DNA from 3 places in the Alcaligenes sp. LTN-3 genome. Region 1 is predicted to be linked to each of the others. Evidence: predicted binding sites of a transcription regulator. Region 1 holds the regulator's gene; each other region holds the start of a gene.
What was found. Region 1 encodes NrdR, which represses ribonucleotide reductase genes. Its sites were predicted from a motif close to CACNANATNTNGTG; they were not measured.

Region 2: the regulator NrdR is predicted to act here: its motif matches at 2,966-2,979, upstream of AC6I6N_RS08270 (ribonucleoside triphosphate reductase).
Region 3: the regulator NrdR is predicted to act here: its motif matches at 1,172-1,185, upstream of nrdA (class 1a ribonucleoside-diphosphate reductase subunit alpha).

Annotation. Positions count from the first base shown of each region.
Region 1 is NZ_JCAPDN010000004.1:179,923-184,616, reverse strand. Features, by position in the region: gene AC6I6N_RS17305 (GlxA family transcriptional regulator) at 34-1,020, shown strand; tRNA gene AC6I6N_RS17300 (tRNA-Ser) at 1,167-1,257, opposite strand; gene ribD (bifunctional diaminohydroxyphosphoribosylaminopyrimidine deaminase/5-amino-6-(5-phosphoribosylamino)uracil reductase RibD) at 1,618-2,766, opposite strand; gene nrdR (transcriptional regulator NrdR) at 2,771-3,232, opposite strand; gene glyA (serine hydroxymethyltransferase) at 3,269-4,519, opposite strand.
Region 2 is NZ_JCAPDN010000002.1:7,338-12,031, reverse strand. Features, by position in the region: gene AC6I6N_RS08290 (anthranilate synthase component II) at 1-289, shown strand, start outside; gene trpD (anthranilate phosphoribosyltransferase) at 293-1,327, shown strand; gene trpC (indole-3-glycerol phosphate synthase TrpC) at 1,324-2,124, shown strand; gene AC6I6N_RS08275 (HIT family protein) at 2,121-2,579, shown strand; gene AC6I6N_RS08270 (ribonucleoside triphosphate reductase) at 3,024-4,694, shown strand, end outside.
Region 3 is NZ_JCAPDN010000002.1:602,955-607,648, reverse strand. Features, by position in the region: gene nrdA (class 1a ribonucleoside-diphosphate reductase subunit alpha) at 1-1,101, opposite strand, end outside; gene recQ (DNA helicase RecQ) at 1,300-3,126, opposite strand; gene AC6I6N_RS11145 (fimbria/pilus outer membrane usher protein) at 3,136-4,272, opposite strand; gene AC6I6N_RS11140 (ClcB-like voltage-gated chloride channel protein) at 4,294-4,694, opposite strand, start outside.

The DNA.
Region 1 (4,694 bases):
GTCAATCAAATCAATGATTCATCCGAATAAGCCATGAAGCGGATTTTCTTTGTAATCCTTCCCCAGATGCACATCCTGGATCTGGGAGGGCCCATGCAGATCTTTGCCTCTCTAACAGAGCTGGATATAGCCGACATAAAAATCCAGTGTGTGGGACCGGAGTCCCACATACAAAGCTACCAAGGGCTTTGTCTGAACGCGATCGCGCCCCTCCCGAAACGTCTGATCGAAGGAGATGTCATTGTCGTAGTCGGAAGCAAAATCCAGGCCGAACTCCCCGCTACCTCAGCCCAGCAAAAAGTGACGCGATGGCTCAGTGAGATCGGAGGGAGGCTGCCGCCGGGAGTCTTGATCGCCAGCGTGTGCACGGGTGCTATACAGCTGGCACAAGCAGGGCTGCTGGATGGCCGCCTCTGCACGACGCATCACAATCACCTCAAAATGCTGCAACAACTTGCGCCACAAGCGCGGGTTATCAACAAACGCATCCTTGTGCAGGATGGCCCGATCTACACCTCGGCTGGCGTTTCTGCGGGCATCGATCTGGCATTGCACTTGATCACTCAGTATTTCGGCAGCGCCATCAGCGCACGCATCGCGCGCGAAAATCTGATTCAATTTCGGCGTCTGGAAGCAGACCCGCAGTTAAGTGTCCATCTGAGCTATCGCAATCACCAGCACCCCTTGATTCATGCCGTGCAAGACTGGTTGGCACAGCAGACGACGGTCCAGACCCCGCTCAAGGAATCCTTATCAGCACAGTTTTCAGTCAGCTACAGGCATCTGAGCCGTCTGTTCATGAAAGAATGCGGCATCAGTCTGAAGCAATACCAACAAATCATGCGACTGGACCGATCGCGCCAATTATTTATGGATACCGACTGGTCTATTGAGCGAATTACCGAGCATTGCGGTTTCGCCAGCCTGCAATCATTTCGCGCCGCCTGGCGGCAACACGAAACACTGCCTCCGTCCAAATGGAGGGAGAAGCAAAGGCAACACTGTCCAGACCCGCGCTGATCTTGTTCTACCCCCAGTCAGCGATCATTTTGTTTTGTAGTGACGACACAGAATCGGCCTGAAAATGAATTATTAATTTCACCAATCCTGTAAAAAACACCCAACAAAAAGCCCCCGCACATTGCTGTGCGGGGGCTTTTGAATTCTGGCGGACAGAGGGGGATTCGAACCCCCGATACGCTATAAACGTATACACGCTTTCCAGGCGTGCGCCTTCAACCACTCGGCCACCTGTCCTACTTATTTTTTCTGGCCAAGCAATTTGAAGCTGCTAATGCCAAGTCCATAATAATAGCAGCACTTATCCTTATAAGGCAAGTGCTGAAATTTTTTTGGGCTAAGCCTTGTTGCTGAGTGGTTACTGACTGCTGAACCGTAGGATAAGCCTGGTCTCAATGTATCGTGAGTTCGGACTCTTGGCCTGCTTCTAAAGAGACGATTGATACTGCTCGGCAGACTTAATCAAACGACCATCGGCATTTGCCTCAAGGCCACAGTCAAGGTGATAGGGTCAGCAAAACGGTAGGCTCAAATTCACAGGCTTGAAGGCATGCTCTTTGCAGTATCTGGCCGCCAGACCGAACAGCAATACCTGACTTATTCCGAGTCCGGCGGATACGCCCCACCGACGGCTCGCAGCAAGGCTTCCCAATGATCGCGTTGGCGTGCCAGAACACGCAGATCGGCACCTAGCAAGCGCACATCGGTAAACTCGAACGGCTCTACATCGTCCAGCCCGGCCAGCTCGGTAATATCGGCCACGCCTCGTCCCTGCCCCAGAATCTTGGGGGCCAGGTACATCAGCAATTGGTCAACCACACCTGCATCAATCAAGGCACCAGAAAGACGCGCCCCTGCTTCTGCGTGGACTTCGTTGATCTGCTGATCTGTCATCCAGTCCAGAACGGCGCGCACATCCACCTGACCTTCGTGCAAAGGCATGGGAATGACTTGTGCATTGCGATCTGCCAACTCGGCTTCGCGTTCGGGATCCCGACGATGGCTAAATACCCAGCAAGGCGAGCCATCCAGCAAGGCAGCATTGGGGGTCAGACGCAAATGCGTGTCCAGCACGGCTTTGATGGGTGGACGTGGCGTAGAAACCGCCCGTACATTCATTAGCGGATTGTCCGCGTTAACCGTACCTATGCCCGTCAACACGACACAACTGCGAGCGCGCCAATGATGACCATCGTCACGCGCCTGCGGCCCGGTAATCCATTGAGAGCTGCCATCGGGCAAGGCACTGCGGCCATCCAGCGAGGCGGCCATTTTCATCCACAACCAGGGGCGTCCACGTGTCATGCGGGCAAAGAAACCAGCGTTGATCGCCAGCGCCTGCTCGACGCACAAAGGGCCATCTACCGTAATTCCCGCCTGACGCAGGCGCGAAACACCATTGCCTGCCACCAAGGGGTTGGGGTCGTACATGGAAAAGACGACTCGCCCGGCACCTGCTTTAATCAGGGCGTCGGCACAGGGAGGCGTACGCCCGTGGTGACTGCAAGGCTCCAGGGTGACGTAGAAAGTAGCCCCGGCCACATTGACGCCGCGCTCTTTGGCTTGGCGCAAGGCCATCACTTCAGCGTGAGGCCCACCCGCCTGCTGCGTGGAACCTGAAGCCAGCAATTGGCCATCGCGCACAATCAGGCAGGCGACTCGTGGATTGGGAGCACTGATATACAGGGATTTTTCGGCCAGCTCCAGGGCTTGCCGCATCCAGATGACGTCTTCTTGCTCGACCATCGCCTTAGCCGCGGTCGGGATCGTTCATTTCGTCGATCGCCTGTACGAACTCGCGGATGTCCTTGAAGCTCTTGTAGACCGAGGCAAAGCGCACATAGGCCACCTGATCCAATTGCTTGAGCTCGGCCATGACCAGCTCGCCTATGGTCTCGGAAGAGACTTCGCGCTCGCCAGTCAGTTGAAGTTTTTCTTCGATGCGCTGCACAGCGGCATCGACCTGAGCCATGGGGATAGAGCGCTTGCGCAGTGCAACACCCATGCTCGCCCGCAGACGTGCGGGATCAAAATCCATACGAGTGCCATTGCGCTTGGCCACGACGGGCAGGCTCAGCTCAGCACGCTCGTAAGTCGTGAAGCGCCGTTCACAGGCCGAGCATTTGCGACGTCGCCGTATGGCGTCGCCTTCTTCGGTGATTCGAGAGTCGATCACCTGGGTATCGGCATGGTGGCAGAACGGACACTTCATTCAAGATCGCGGGCCTTGCGGCCCGCTCCGGCTGGATTACTTGGAGGAGTAAACGGGCAACTTGGCAGTCAGCTCGTGTACACGGCGACGAACGTCCGCCAAAACGGCTTCGTCGTGAGGGTTGTCCAGTACATCAGCAATCAGATGCGCCGTCAATTCCGCTTCGGCTTCCTTGAAACCGCGAGTGGTCATGGCAGGCGTACCCAAACGCACACCGCTGGTGACAAAGGGCTTTTCAGGGTCGTTAGGAATGGCGTTCTTGTTGACCGTGATGTGAGCCTTGCCCAGCGCTTCTTCGGCCACCTTACCCGTGATGCCCTTGGGACGCAGGTCCACCAGCATCACGTGACTTTCTGTGCGACCGGACACGATACGCAGACCACGCTCAACCAGAGTGCGGGCCAGCACGTCGGCGTTCTTTACGACCTGAGCGGCATAATCCTTGAACTCAGGAGCCAAGGCTTCTTTAAAAGCAACGGCCTTACCGGCGATCACGTGAATCAGTGGGCCACCTTGGATACCGGGGAAAATAGCCGAATTGACGGCCTTTTCGTGCTCGGCCTTCATCATAATGACGCCACCACGAGGACCGCGCAGGGACTTGTGAGTCGTAGAAGTCACGAAGTCAGCGTAAGGCACAGGGTTGGGGTAAGCACCACCAGCCACCAGACCAGCGTAGTGAGCAATGTCCACCATGAACAAGGCGCCGTTCTCATGAGCAATACGAGCCATGCGTTCAAAGTCGATGCGCAGGGCGTAAGCCGAAGCACCACCGACGATCAGCTTGGGCTTGTGCTCTTTGGCCAGACGCTCCAACTCGTCGTAGTCCAGCTCTTCGTTCTCGTCCAGACCGTAGGACACGAAGTTGTACAGCTTGCCCGAGGCATTCACGGGGGAACCGTGGGTCAAGTGACCGCCTTCAGCCAGGCTCATGCCCAGAACGGTATCACCGGGCTTGAGTACAGCCATGTACACGCCCTGGTTGGCTTGCGAACCGGAGTTGGGCTGCACATTGGCCGCTTCAGCACCAAACAGCTCTTTCAGACGGTCGATAGCCAATTGCTCGACCACATCCACGAACTCGCAACCGCCGTAGTAGCGCTTGCCAGGATAACCTTCCGCGTATTTGTTGGTCAGTTGTGTGCCCTGGGCCTGCATCACGGCGGGGCTGGTGTAGTTTTCCGAGGCGATCAGCTCGATGTGCTGCTCCTGGCGCACATCTTCGCTTTGGATCGCAGCCCAAAGATCGGGATCAACTTTGTCAAGAGTCGCAGAACGGTCAAACATGAGGGTTCCTAAGGATAAAGTAGGTAGCAAACTAAGAAAGCAATATTTTAGCGCGGAAGCGCATCAAACCACCCAGACAAACGTCTCCGGTGGCAGAAACCCCAAAAAATGCGGAAATAAGTAAGGCGGCAGCGGGCGGACTCAAAAGAATATGAAAAAAACTCAAATAGTCCGC
Region 2 (4,694 bases), on a different contig from region 1:
CATTATTCGTGCGCAGCAAATCATGCATGGGAAAGTCTCCCCGATTACCCACCAGGGCACGGACGTATTTGGCAACTTGCCCTCGCCCTTTAACGTCACCCGCTACCACTCCCTGGCCATCGAGCGCAACAGCCTGCCCGATTGCCTGGAAGTCACCGCGCAAACCGAAGACGGCGAAATCATGGGCATACGTCACCGTGAATTGCCTATTTATGGCGTGCAGTTTCACCCCGAATCGGTGCTCAGCGAGCATGGCCACGCCTTACTGAAGAACTTTCTGGACCTTTAAATCATGAACACCATCACTCCTACCGAAGCACTGGTGCGCTGTATCGAACACCGGGAAATCTTCCACGACGAAATGCTGCATTTGATGCGCATGCTGATGCGCGGCGAAATGTCGCCCCAGATCTCGGCTGCCTTGCTGATGGGCCTGCGCGTAAAAAAAGAAAGCGTCGGTGAGATTTCTGCCGCCGCCCAGGTGATGCGCGAATTTGCCACCCCCGTCATTACACCGAACCCAGACGAACTGCTGGACATGTGCGGGACAGGTGGCGACGGCTCCAATACCTTCAATATCTCCACTGCCGCTATGTTTGTGGCCGCCTCCGTCGGGGTGAAAGTGGCCAAACACGGCAACCGCAGCGCGTCCTCCTCCTCGGGTAGTGCTGACGTGCTGGAGGCCTTGGGGGTGAACCTGACTTTCTCGCCCGAGCAAGTGGCGCAAAGTATTGCCGACACCAATATCGGCTTTATGTTTGCCCCTGCTCACCACGGAGCCATGAAAAACGTGGCCGCCGTGCGCAAAGAACTGGGCGTGCGCACCATTTTCAATATTCTGGGGCCGTTAACCAACCCAGCCGGAGCAACCAACCAGCTGATGGGTGTCTTTCATCCCGACCTGGTGGGGATTCAGGTCCGCGTCATGCAACGCCTGGGCGCCAAACACGTATTGATCGTACACGGCAAGGACGGCATGGATGAAGCCTCTCTGGGTGCGGCCACCCTGGTAGGCGAACTGAAAGACGGCCAAGTGAGTGAATACGAAATTCACCCCGAAGACTTTGGTATGGCGATGACCTCCAACCGCAGCATTCGCGTCTCCAGCAAAGAGGAATCCGCCGTCATGATTATGGAAGCCCTCAATAACCAAGAGGGGACGGCTCGTGATATCGTGGGCCTCAACGCTGGTTTGGCCATCTATGCCGCCAACCACGCTGACTCCATTGAACAAGGCCTGCGCATGGCTTTTGAGGCCATTGCCAACGGTGCCGCACGCGAAAAACTCGAACAATTCCGTGCCTATACAAGGAATTTACATCCATGAACGACATTCTGGCCAAGATCCTCGACACCAAAAGAGCTGAAGTCGTCACCGCCCGCCAACTGCGTAGCGAGTCCGATCTGCTGCGCGAAGCGAAGAACCGGAACGACCTGCGCGGCTTTGCCAGCGCCATTGAAGACAAAATTGCTCAAGGCAAGCCTGCCATTATTGCGGAAGTCAAAAAAGCCTCCCCGTCCAAGGGTGTGATCCGTGCCGACTTCAACCCCACGGAAATTGCTTCCAGCTACGCCGCCCACGGCGCGGCCTGCCTGTCGGTGCTGACCGATATTCAATATTTCCAGGGTTCTTACGACCACCTGCGTCAGGCCCGTGCCGTGTGCGCGCTGCCCGTACTACGCAAAGATTTCATTATTGACCCCTACCAGATCATCCATGCCCGTGCCATGGGTGCCGACTGCATCTTGCTGATCGTCGCCGCGCTGGAGCAGGATCAACTGATGGAATACGAAGAAATGGCCCACGAACTGGGCATGGACGTACTGGTTGAAGTGCATGACCGCGCCGAGCTGGATATTGCCTTGCAAATGAAGACCAGCCTGCTGGGTATCAATAACCGTAATCTGCGCACCTTTGAAACCAGCACCCAGAACACCTTGGACCTGCTGCCCTTCATTCCTAGCGAAAAACGCGTTGTGACCGAAAGCGGTATCCATACCATTGAAGATGTGGCCCTGATGCGTGAAAACCAGGTGCAAGCCTTCCTGGTGGGCGAAGCTTTCATGCGTGAACCTGATCCGGGCGTCGCCCTGCAAAACCTGTTCTTCGGTCAACCTGCATGAGCTCCACCGCTTGCCCTCTGTGCGCCTTGAAACCCGATCAATTGTTATGGTCGGGTGCAGGGCTGCAGGTGCTGGCTGTCTCAGACAGCCCGTTTCCCGGCTATACACGGGTGATCTGGCAAGATCACGTGGCTGAAATGACAGATCTGTCTGAAGCGCAGCGGCAGCACCTTATGGCGGCGGTCTATATAGTTGAACAGACACAACGCGAGCAGCTGGGAGTCACCAAGATCAATCTGGCCCAATTCGGGAATCAGGTGCCGCATCTGCACTGGCACATCATCCCACGCTGGACGGACGACCCTTTCTTTCCGGACTCGGCCTGGTCGCCCGCCCCCGCACGCACAGAAGAACAAAAACAAGGCTGGGCTTCCCACGAAGAACGCCTGCTTGAGCAAGTCAGCCAGTATCAGCAGGCACTGTGTACTGCGCTAAAAGCACGATTCAAGCACTAAACCCGCTATTCAAGAAGTACCCGCTGGCCTATGAAAAGGCAGCGGGTATTTTTGTGCCTCCCCAAAAAAAGAGACGGCGCACAATAACTGGCAAGCACGCCACCCATCCATAAGGCGCACTGACGCGTTATTGCACCGACAAGAGCAAGCCTGCTCTTGCGCTACTTACTCGCAAACCACATAAACTGCTTGCTTGGCATGGTCATAGCCACCTCTTTGCGCTTGAGAGCCCGGCCTTCTCGCCGTCACACACCCTCCACATCAGAACGATACGGGCAAGCCGCGTCCTGCAACCTCCTTCCGACAAGATCGCTGCTCTTGTCACTTCAAGCACAGAATTAACCTAGATCAAGCCTAGGCGACAATCGTCTGGCCCCACCAAAAACCACCATATATAGTGTCGTAAATCCTAAAAATCACTATATATAGTTTTTGGCGAAAAATATGGCTACCCAGGAAACCGCATCGCGTCCAGCTGCTCAGCTGGATATCATCCGCTCCATTACTGAATATCTGGACCGCCAGGACTGGCGCGTCCAGGCCAATGCCAACCAGGGTTACTCGCTGGGCGGACTGATTCTGAACAGCTCGGGCAAGATGATTGCCAACTACTGGCTCAGCCATGTGTACCCCGAAGCCATCGGCCAGGCACACCGTCAGGCCGACCTGCATATCCACGATCTGGACATGCTCTCGGGCTACTGCGCCGGCTGGTCCTTGCGCACTTTCCTGAATGAAGGGCTCAATGGCGTACCCGGAAAAATCGAATCCGGCCCACCGCAGCATCTAAGCAGTGCAGTTGGCCAGGTCGTCAATTTTCTGGGCACCCTGCAAAACGAATGGGCTGGCGCCCAGGCTTTCAGCTCCTTTGATACCTATATGGCACCCTTCATCCGCAAGGACGACCTGAACTACAAGCAGGTGCGCCAATGCATGCAGGAGCTGATCTACAACCTGAACGTACCCTCACGCTGGGGTACGCAGACGCCCTTTACCAATCTGACCTTTGACTGGGTATGTCCGGACGACCTGCGCGAGCAAGTGCCGCAAATCGGTGGCGTAGAAATGCCGTTTTGCTACGGGGATCTGCAAGCCGAAATGGACATGATCAACCAGGCCTATATCGAAGTCATGAGCGAGGGCGATGCCCGTGGCCGTGCCTTCACCTTCCCGATCCCCACCTACAACATCACCCGGGATTTTGACTGGCACAGCCCCAATGCCGAGCGCCTGTTTGCCATGACGGCCAAATATGGCCTGCCCTACTTCCAGAACTTCATTAACTCTGAACTGGAACCCAATATGATCCGCTCCATGTGCTGCCGCCTGCAACTGGATCTGCGTGAACTACTCAAACGCGGCAATGGTTTGTTTGGCTCTGCCGAGCAGACCGGCTCCCTGGGAGTGGTCACCCTGAACTGCGCCCGCCTGGGGTATCAGTATCCAGGTGATGAAGCAGGCCTGTTTGCCCGCTTGGATGAACTGCTGGAAATGGGCCGCGACAGCCTGGAAATCAAGCGTACCGTGATTCAGCAGCATATGGACCAAGGGCTGTTTCCCTACACACGCCGCTATCTGGGCACCTTGCGTAATCACTTCTCCACACTGGGAGTGAACGGCATTAACGAGATGATCCGCAACTTTACCCAGGACAAGCAGAATCTTTGCACGCCGTGGGGACACCGCTTTGCCCTGCGTTTGCTGGATCACATTCGGGCGCGCATGGTGGAATTTCAGGAAAGTACCGGCCACCTGTACAACCTGGAAGCCACCCCTGCCGAGGGCACCACCTACCGCTTTGCCAAAGAGGACCGCGCCCGCTGGCCCGACATTCTGCAAGCAGGCACCGAGCACATGCCCTACTACACCAACTCCTCACAGTTGCCGGTAGGCTTTACCGAAGACCCCTTCGAGGCATTGGAACGACAAGACGAGTTGCAAGGCAAATACACCGGCGGCACCGTGCTGCACCTGTACATGACCGAGGCCCTGTCCAGCACCGATGCCTGCCGTAATCTGGTGCAACGAGCCTTGAACCGCTTTTCCTTACCCTACATCACCGTCACACCTACTTTTTCCATCTGCCCTAAACATGGCTATCTGTCTGGAAAACAT
Region 3 (4,694 bases), on a different contig from region 1:
GTACAAACCGGGCACGTCATGCGGCGAGAACAGCGTGATGTGGCTGCCCTTGATCAGGCGCTGGTACAACAAACGGTTGATCTGAACGCCGTAGTCCAGGTGACGGATACGGTTTTCTTCCACACCACGGTTGTTCTTCAGGACCAGCAGTGTTTCCACTTCCAGGTGCCACATGGGGTAGAACAAGGTTGCCGCACCGCCGCGCACGCCGCCCTGCGAGCAGGACTTCACCGCAGCCTGGAACATCTTGAAGAAAGGCAGGCAACCTGTGTGTTGTGCTTCACCACCCCGAATTTCGCTGCCTACAGCGCGAATACGTCCACCGTTGATACCGATACCGGCACGCTGTGACACGTAACGAACAATGGCGCTGGTCGTGGCATTGATGCTGTCCAGGCTGTCGTCACATTCGATCAGCACGCAAGAGCTGAATTGACGGGTGGGTGTGCGCACGCCAGCCATGATGGGCGTGGGCAAGGAAATCTTGAATTGCGATACGGCGTCGTAAAAGCGCTTGATAAAGCCCAGGCGAGTATCGGCCGGGTAACGGGCAAACAAGCACATGGCCACCAGCATGTACAGGAACTGGGGACTTTCGTAGATGCGCTTGGTCACGCGGTTTTGAATCAGATACTTGCCTTCCAACTGCTTGACGGCACCGTAAGAGAAGTTCATGTCACGCCAGTGATCCAGATGCGCATCCAGCTCATCGAACTCGGCGCGCGTGTAGTCTTGCAACAGATGCGGATCGTAGCGACCCTCCTTGGTTTGCAAGGTCACATGATCAAACAGGCTGGGAGGCTCAAACTGGCCAAAAGCGATTTTGCGCAGGTGGAAAATCGCCAGGCGGGCGGCCAGATATTGGTAGTCAGGCGTATCTTCAGAGATCAGATCCGCCGCCGACTTGATGATGGTTTCGTGAATATCGCTGGTGCGAATGCCGTTGTAGAACTGAATGTGAGAGCGCAGCTCTACTTGAGAGACGGACACATTACTCAGACCTTCAGCAGCCCAATCAACTACTCGGTGAATCTTGTCGAGGTTAATAGGTTCTGTACGGCCATCTCGCTTAGTGACCATTAACTGTTCGGTTGATTGCATGTCAGTCTCGGAAATCGGTGGTGATTGACGGGGGACGCGGCTTTTGCAGCCGCCAGCGTCAGTTGATGCACACCATATATAGTGTGATATTGCCGCCATTCTACTACATATAGCGGATTGAGCGAATAGCGGATTTGTCTTTGCAACGCAAATTCAGCGCAAAAAAAATGCAACCAATCTTTGCGCCATTAACAATTTTTATTGCGTTTGCAGTTCTTGAACGCAGCGCAGCAAAGCCTCGCCATAGGCTTCTCTTTTGCGTACACCTATGCCTGTAATCGGCTCCAGATCAGCCTCTGAGCTGGGGCAACGGATGGCAACTTCCCGCAAAGTGGCGTCATGGAAAATGACATAGGCCGGTACGCCGTGTTCGCGTGCGGTAGTGGCACGCCAGGCGCGCAAAGCCTCGAACCGTCGCTGTTGATCGGGCTCCAGAGCAGGTCCGGCAGGCGCCTGACCTTTTACGCGATGGGCGGCTGGCCCACGTGTTACGGTTTCGCGCCGCAACATCAAGGTGCGCTCCCCTTTGAGCACTTCTCGGCTGGCCTCGGTCAGCAACAAGGTGCCGTACCCTTCCGGGTCGACCGCGACCAGACTATGCGCCAGCAACTGGCGCAGCACCCCGCGCCAAGCCTGATCGGTCAGTTCCTTGCCCACACCAAAGACGGTGAGCTTGTCATGCTCATGCTCTTTGACACGCTCGGTCAGCTTGCCCAACAAAATATCAATAAGATGGCCGGCGCCAAAGCGCTGGCCACGCTCGCGCCACAATCTATAAATAGTGGACAGCATTTTCTGCGCGGCCACAGTGCCATCCCAGGCTTCTGGAGCCTCCAGGCAAGTATCGCAGTTCCCACACGGTTCGATCTGCTGATCGAAATAGGCCAGCAAGCGCTGACGGCGGCAGGAAATGGTTTCGCACAGGCCCAGCATGGCATCGAGCGCATGGCCTTGCTGGCGCCGGTGTGCCGCATCGCCTTGCGACTGGTTAATCATGCGATGCAACTGCACCACGTCTTGCAGGCCATAGGCCAGCCAGGCGGTAGCGGCTTCACCATCGCGCCCTGCTCGCCCGGTTTCCTGGTAATACCCTTCTACCGATTTGGGCAGGTCAATGTGGGCCACAAAACGCACATCCGGTTTATTGACGCCCATGCCAAAAGCAATGGTCGCCACCATGACCACCCCTTCTTCTCGAAGAAAGCGAGCCTGGTTGATGGCGCGTTGCTGTGCATCCAGCCCTGCGTGGTAGGGCAAGGCATGAATGCCGTTCTTGCACAGAAACTCGGCCGTGTCCTCCACGCGAGAGCGCGACAAACAATACACAATTCCCGCATCGCCCGAGTGCTCTTCCTGAATAAAACTCAAGAGCTGCTTGCGCACCTCGTTCTTTTCGATGATGCGATAGCAAATATTGGGGCGATCAAAACTGGCGACAAAATGCCGGGCCTCTTCCAGCTTCAGGCGCTGGGCAATTTCTACCCGCGTCAACTGAGTGGCAGTCGCCGTCAAGGCAACCCGCGGCACCCCTGGCCAGCGCTGAGCCAGCAAATCCAGGCCCAGATACTCCGGGCGGAAGTCGTGCCCCCATTGCGATACGCAGTGGGCTTCATCAATGGCAAACAAGGAGACCTGGCCGCGTGCCAGCAAATCCAGGCAGCGATCTGTCAGCAAACGCTCAGGGGCGACATAGAGCAAGTCCAGTTGTCCCGTCAGAAACTCGCGCTCGACCTCGCGGGCGGTCTGCCAATCCTGGGTGGAGTTCAGATAGGCGGCATTCACACCCAATTCATTGAGCGCATCCACCTGATCCTGCATCAAGGCAATCAGAGGGGACACGACCACGCCGGTGCCGGGTCGCACCAAAGCAGGAATCTGGTAACAGAGCGATTTTCCGCCGCCGGTGGGCATCAAGACCAGGGCATCACCGCCTTGGATCAGGGTCTCGATAATCTCGTGCTGAGAACCACGAAAACTGTCATAACCAAAAACTTCCTGAAGAACCTCAAGTGCTGACTGGGCCATGCCGCCTGCTTAAAAAATCGGAATAGAAAAACGCAGCGCGATGTTCGACTGGCGACTTTCCAGATGACGGCGAGCTTGCAAACCCACCCTAAGGTGGGGACTGTACCAGAACTGCTGCGTGACCCCAAGGTAGCGATTCTGCCCACCGGCCATTGCCTGCTGCACCTCGTACTGGGTCTTGACCTCGCCCCAGCGACGCAAAGGCACGGACAGCCCCACCACCTGTCGGCTGCTGGCCGCATCGATCTTCATGCCCTGATAGCGGCTTAGATCCAGGAAGTGATCCTGGTAGCGTTCGCCTTGCCATTGCAGGTGCAAATCATCCAACACATCCAGGCCGTAAGCTGCCTGATAGCGCCAGCCCTGCCCGACCGCATGGGAAGCCTTGGCCACACTGGCCTGCCACACCCCAAAATCAGGAGAACGGTAGGTAGCGCCCACCCCGGTCAGGCCAAAATCACGCGCGCTTTCCATCTGGGTATCAATACTGGTCCTGCTGGTGACGTCGGTGCTGACCATCAAGCTGCTTGCCGACGATCCGTACACCAGATCCCCATTGTCTTGCTTGCCGGTTATATCCAGCGCACCGACGGCCAGCGCATAGCGCCAAGGACCAGCCGGGCCTTGTTCAAACTGCTGGGTAATATTGATGCCGCCCAGCTCCACAGGCCGAGCCCAGTCTGGGGCCGTCACCGTGTCATTACCTAGGGTCAACTGCAAGCCATCTTCATTGACGTAGCGCCAATTGCGCTCGCCAAACTGCCAGACCTGATCGGGTGCGCTGCTCAACCAGCGCCCATTCCAGATCGGCGAGGACTGCTGACTATATTGAATGGAGCGAGCCAGACTGGCAGTAGTGGAACCGCTCAGGCTGAAATCAGAAAAAGAAAAATCAAGGGACGCGGCAGGGTTGAGCAAATCCTGGTCGCCCTGGCGATGCCATTGCGAAGCATCAAAAAACGGCTCTACCGGGGGAAGGTCCTGAGAGGGAATCGCCTGGGCCTCATCCACACCATACACCTGCGTGGCAGACAGGTTCTCCAGCCCGACACGGTTTTGAGCAGTGGCCAATGGAACAGCGAACAGCATGGCAAGACCGACAATCAGCCCGCCTGCCAAGCCTCGCTGGCAAGCTTTGGTACGCATGGTTTATGTCACAAAAAGAGTTTAGCGCCGGGCATCCAACATCACTTCGCCGCTCGCATCCAAGGAGCGTTTGATGGCGGAGTATTTTTCCAGCACAGCAGACTTATAGACTACACCAATCAGGCGGCCCGAGCCGTCACCATTCAATACAGGCAGGCGCTCTCCAGCAAAGCTGACAAAGTGCTCCTGAGCCTCGTCCAGGCTCATATTCGGGTAGAGCGTCTTGACGAAATCCATACGCAAAATATCGCCCACCACACGCTCCTGGGCAGCGTTGTCGTCCAACAACATCCGGGTCAGGTCAGGCTGGGCAATCACACCTTGATAGATCTGCTCCTCGTCCACCACATAAAGATAGCGCACGGGATAATCCAGAAACATCTGCAAGGCATCACGCATTTGGGTGGTGGTGCTGACCACGG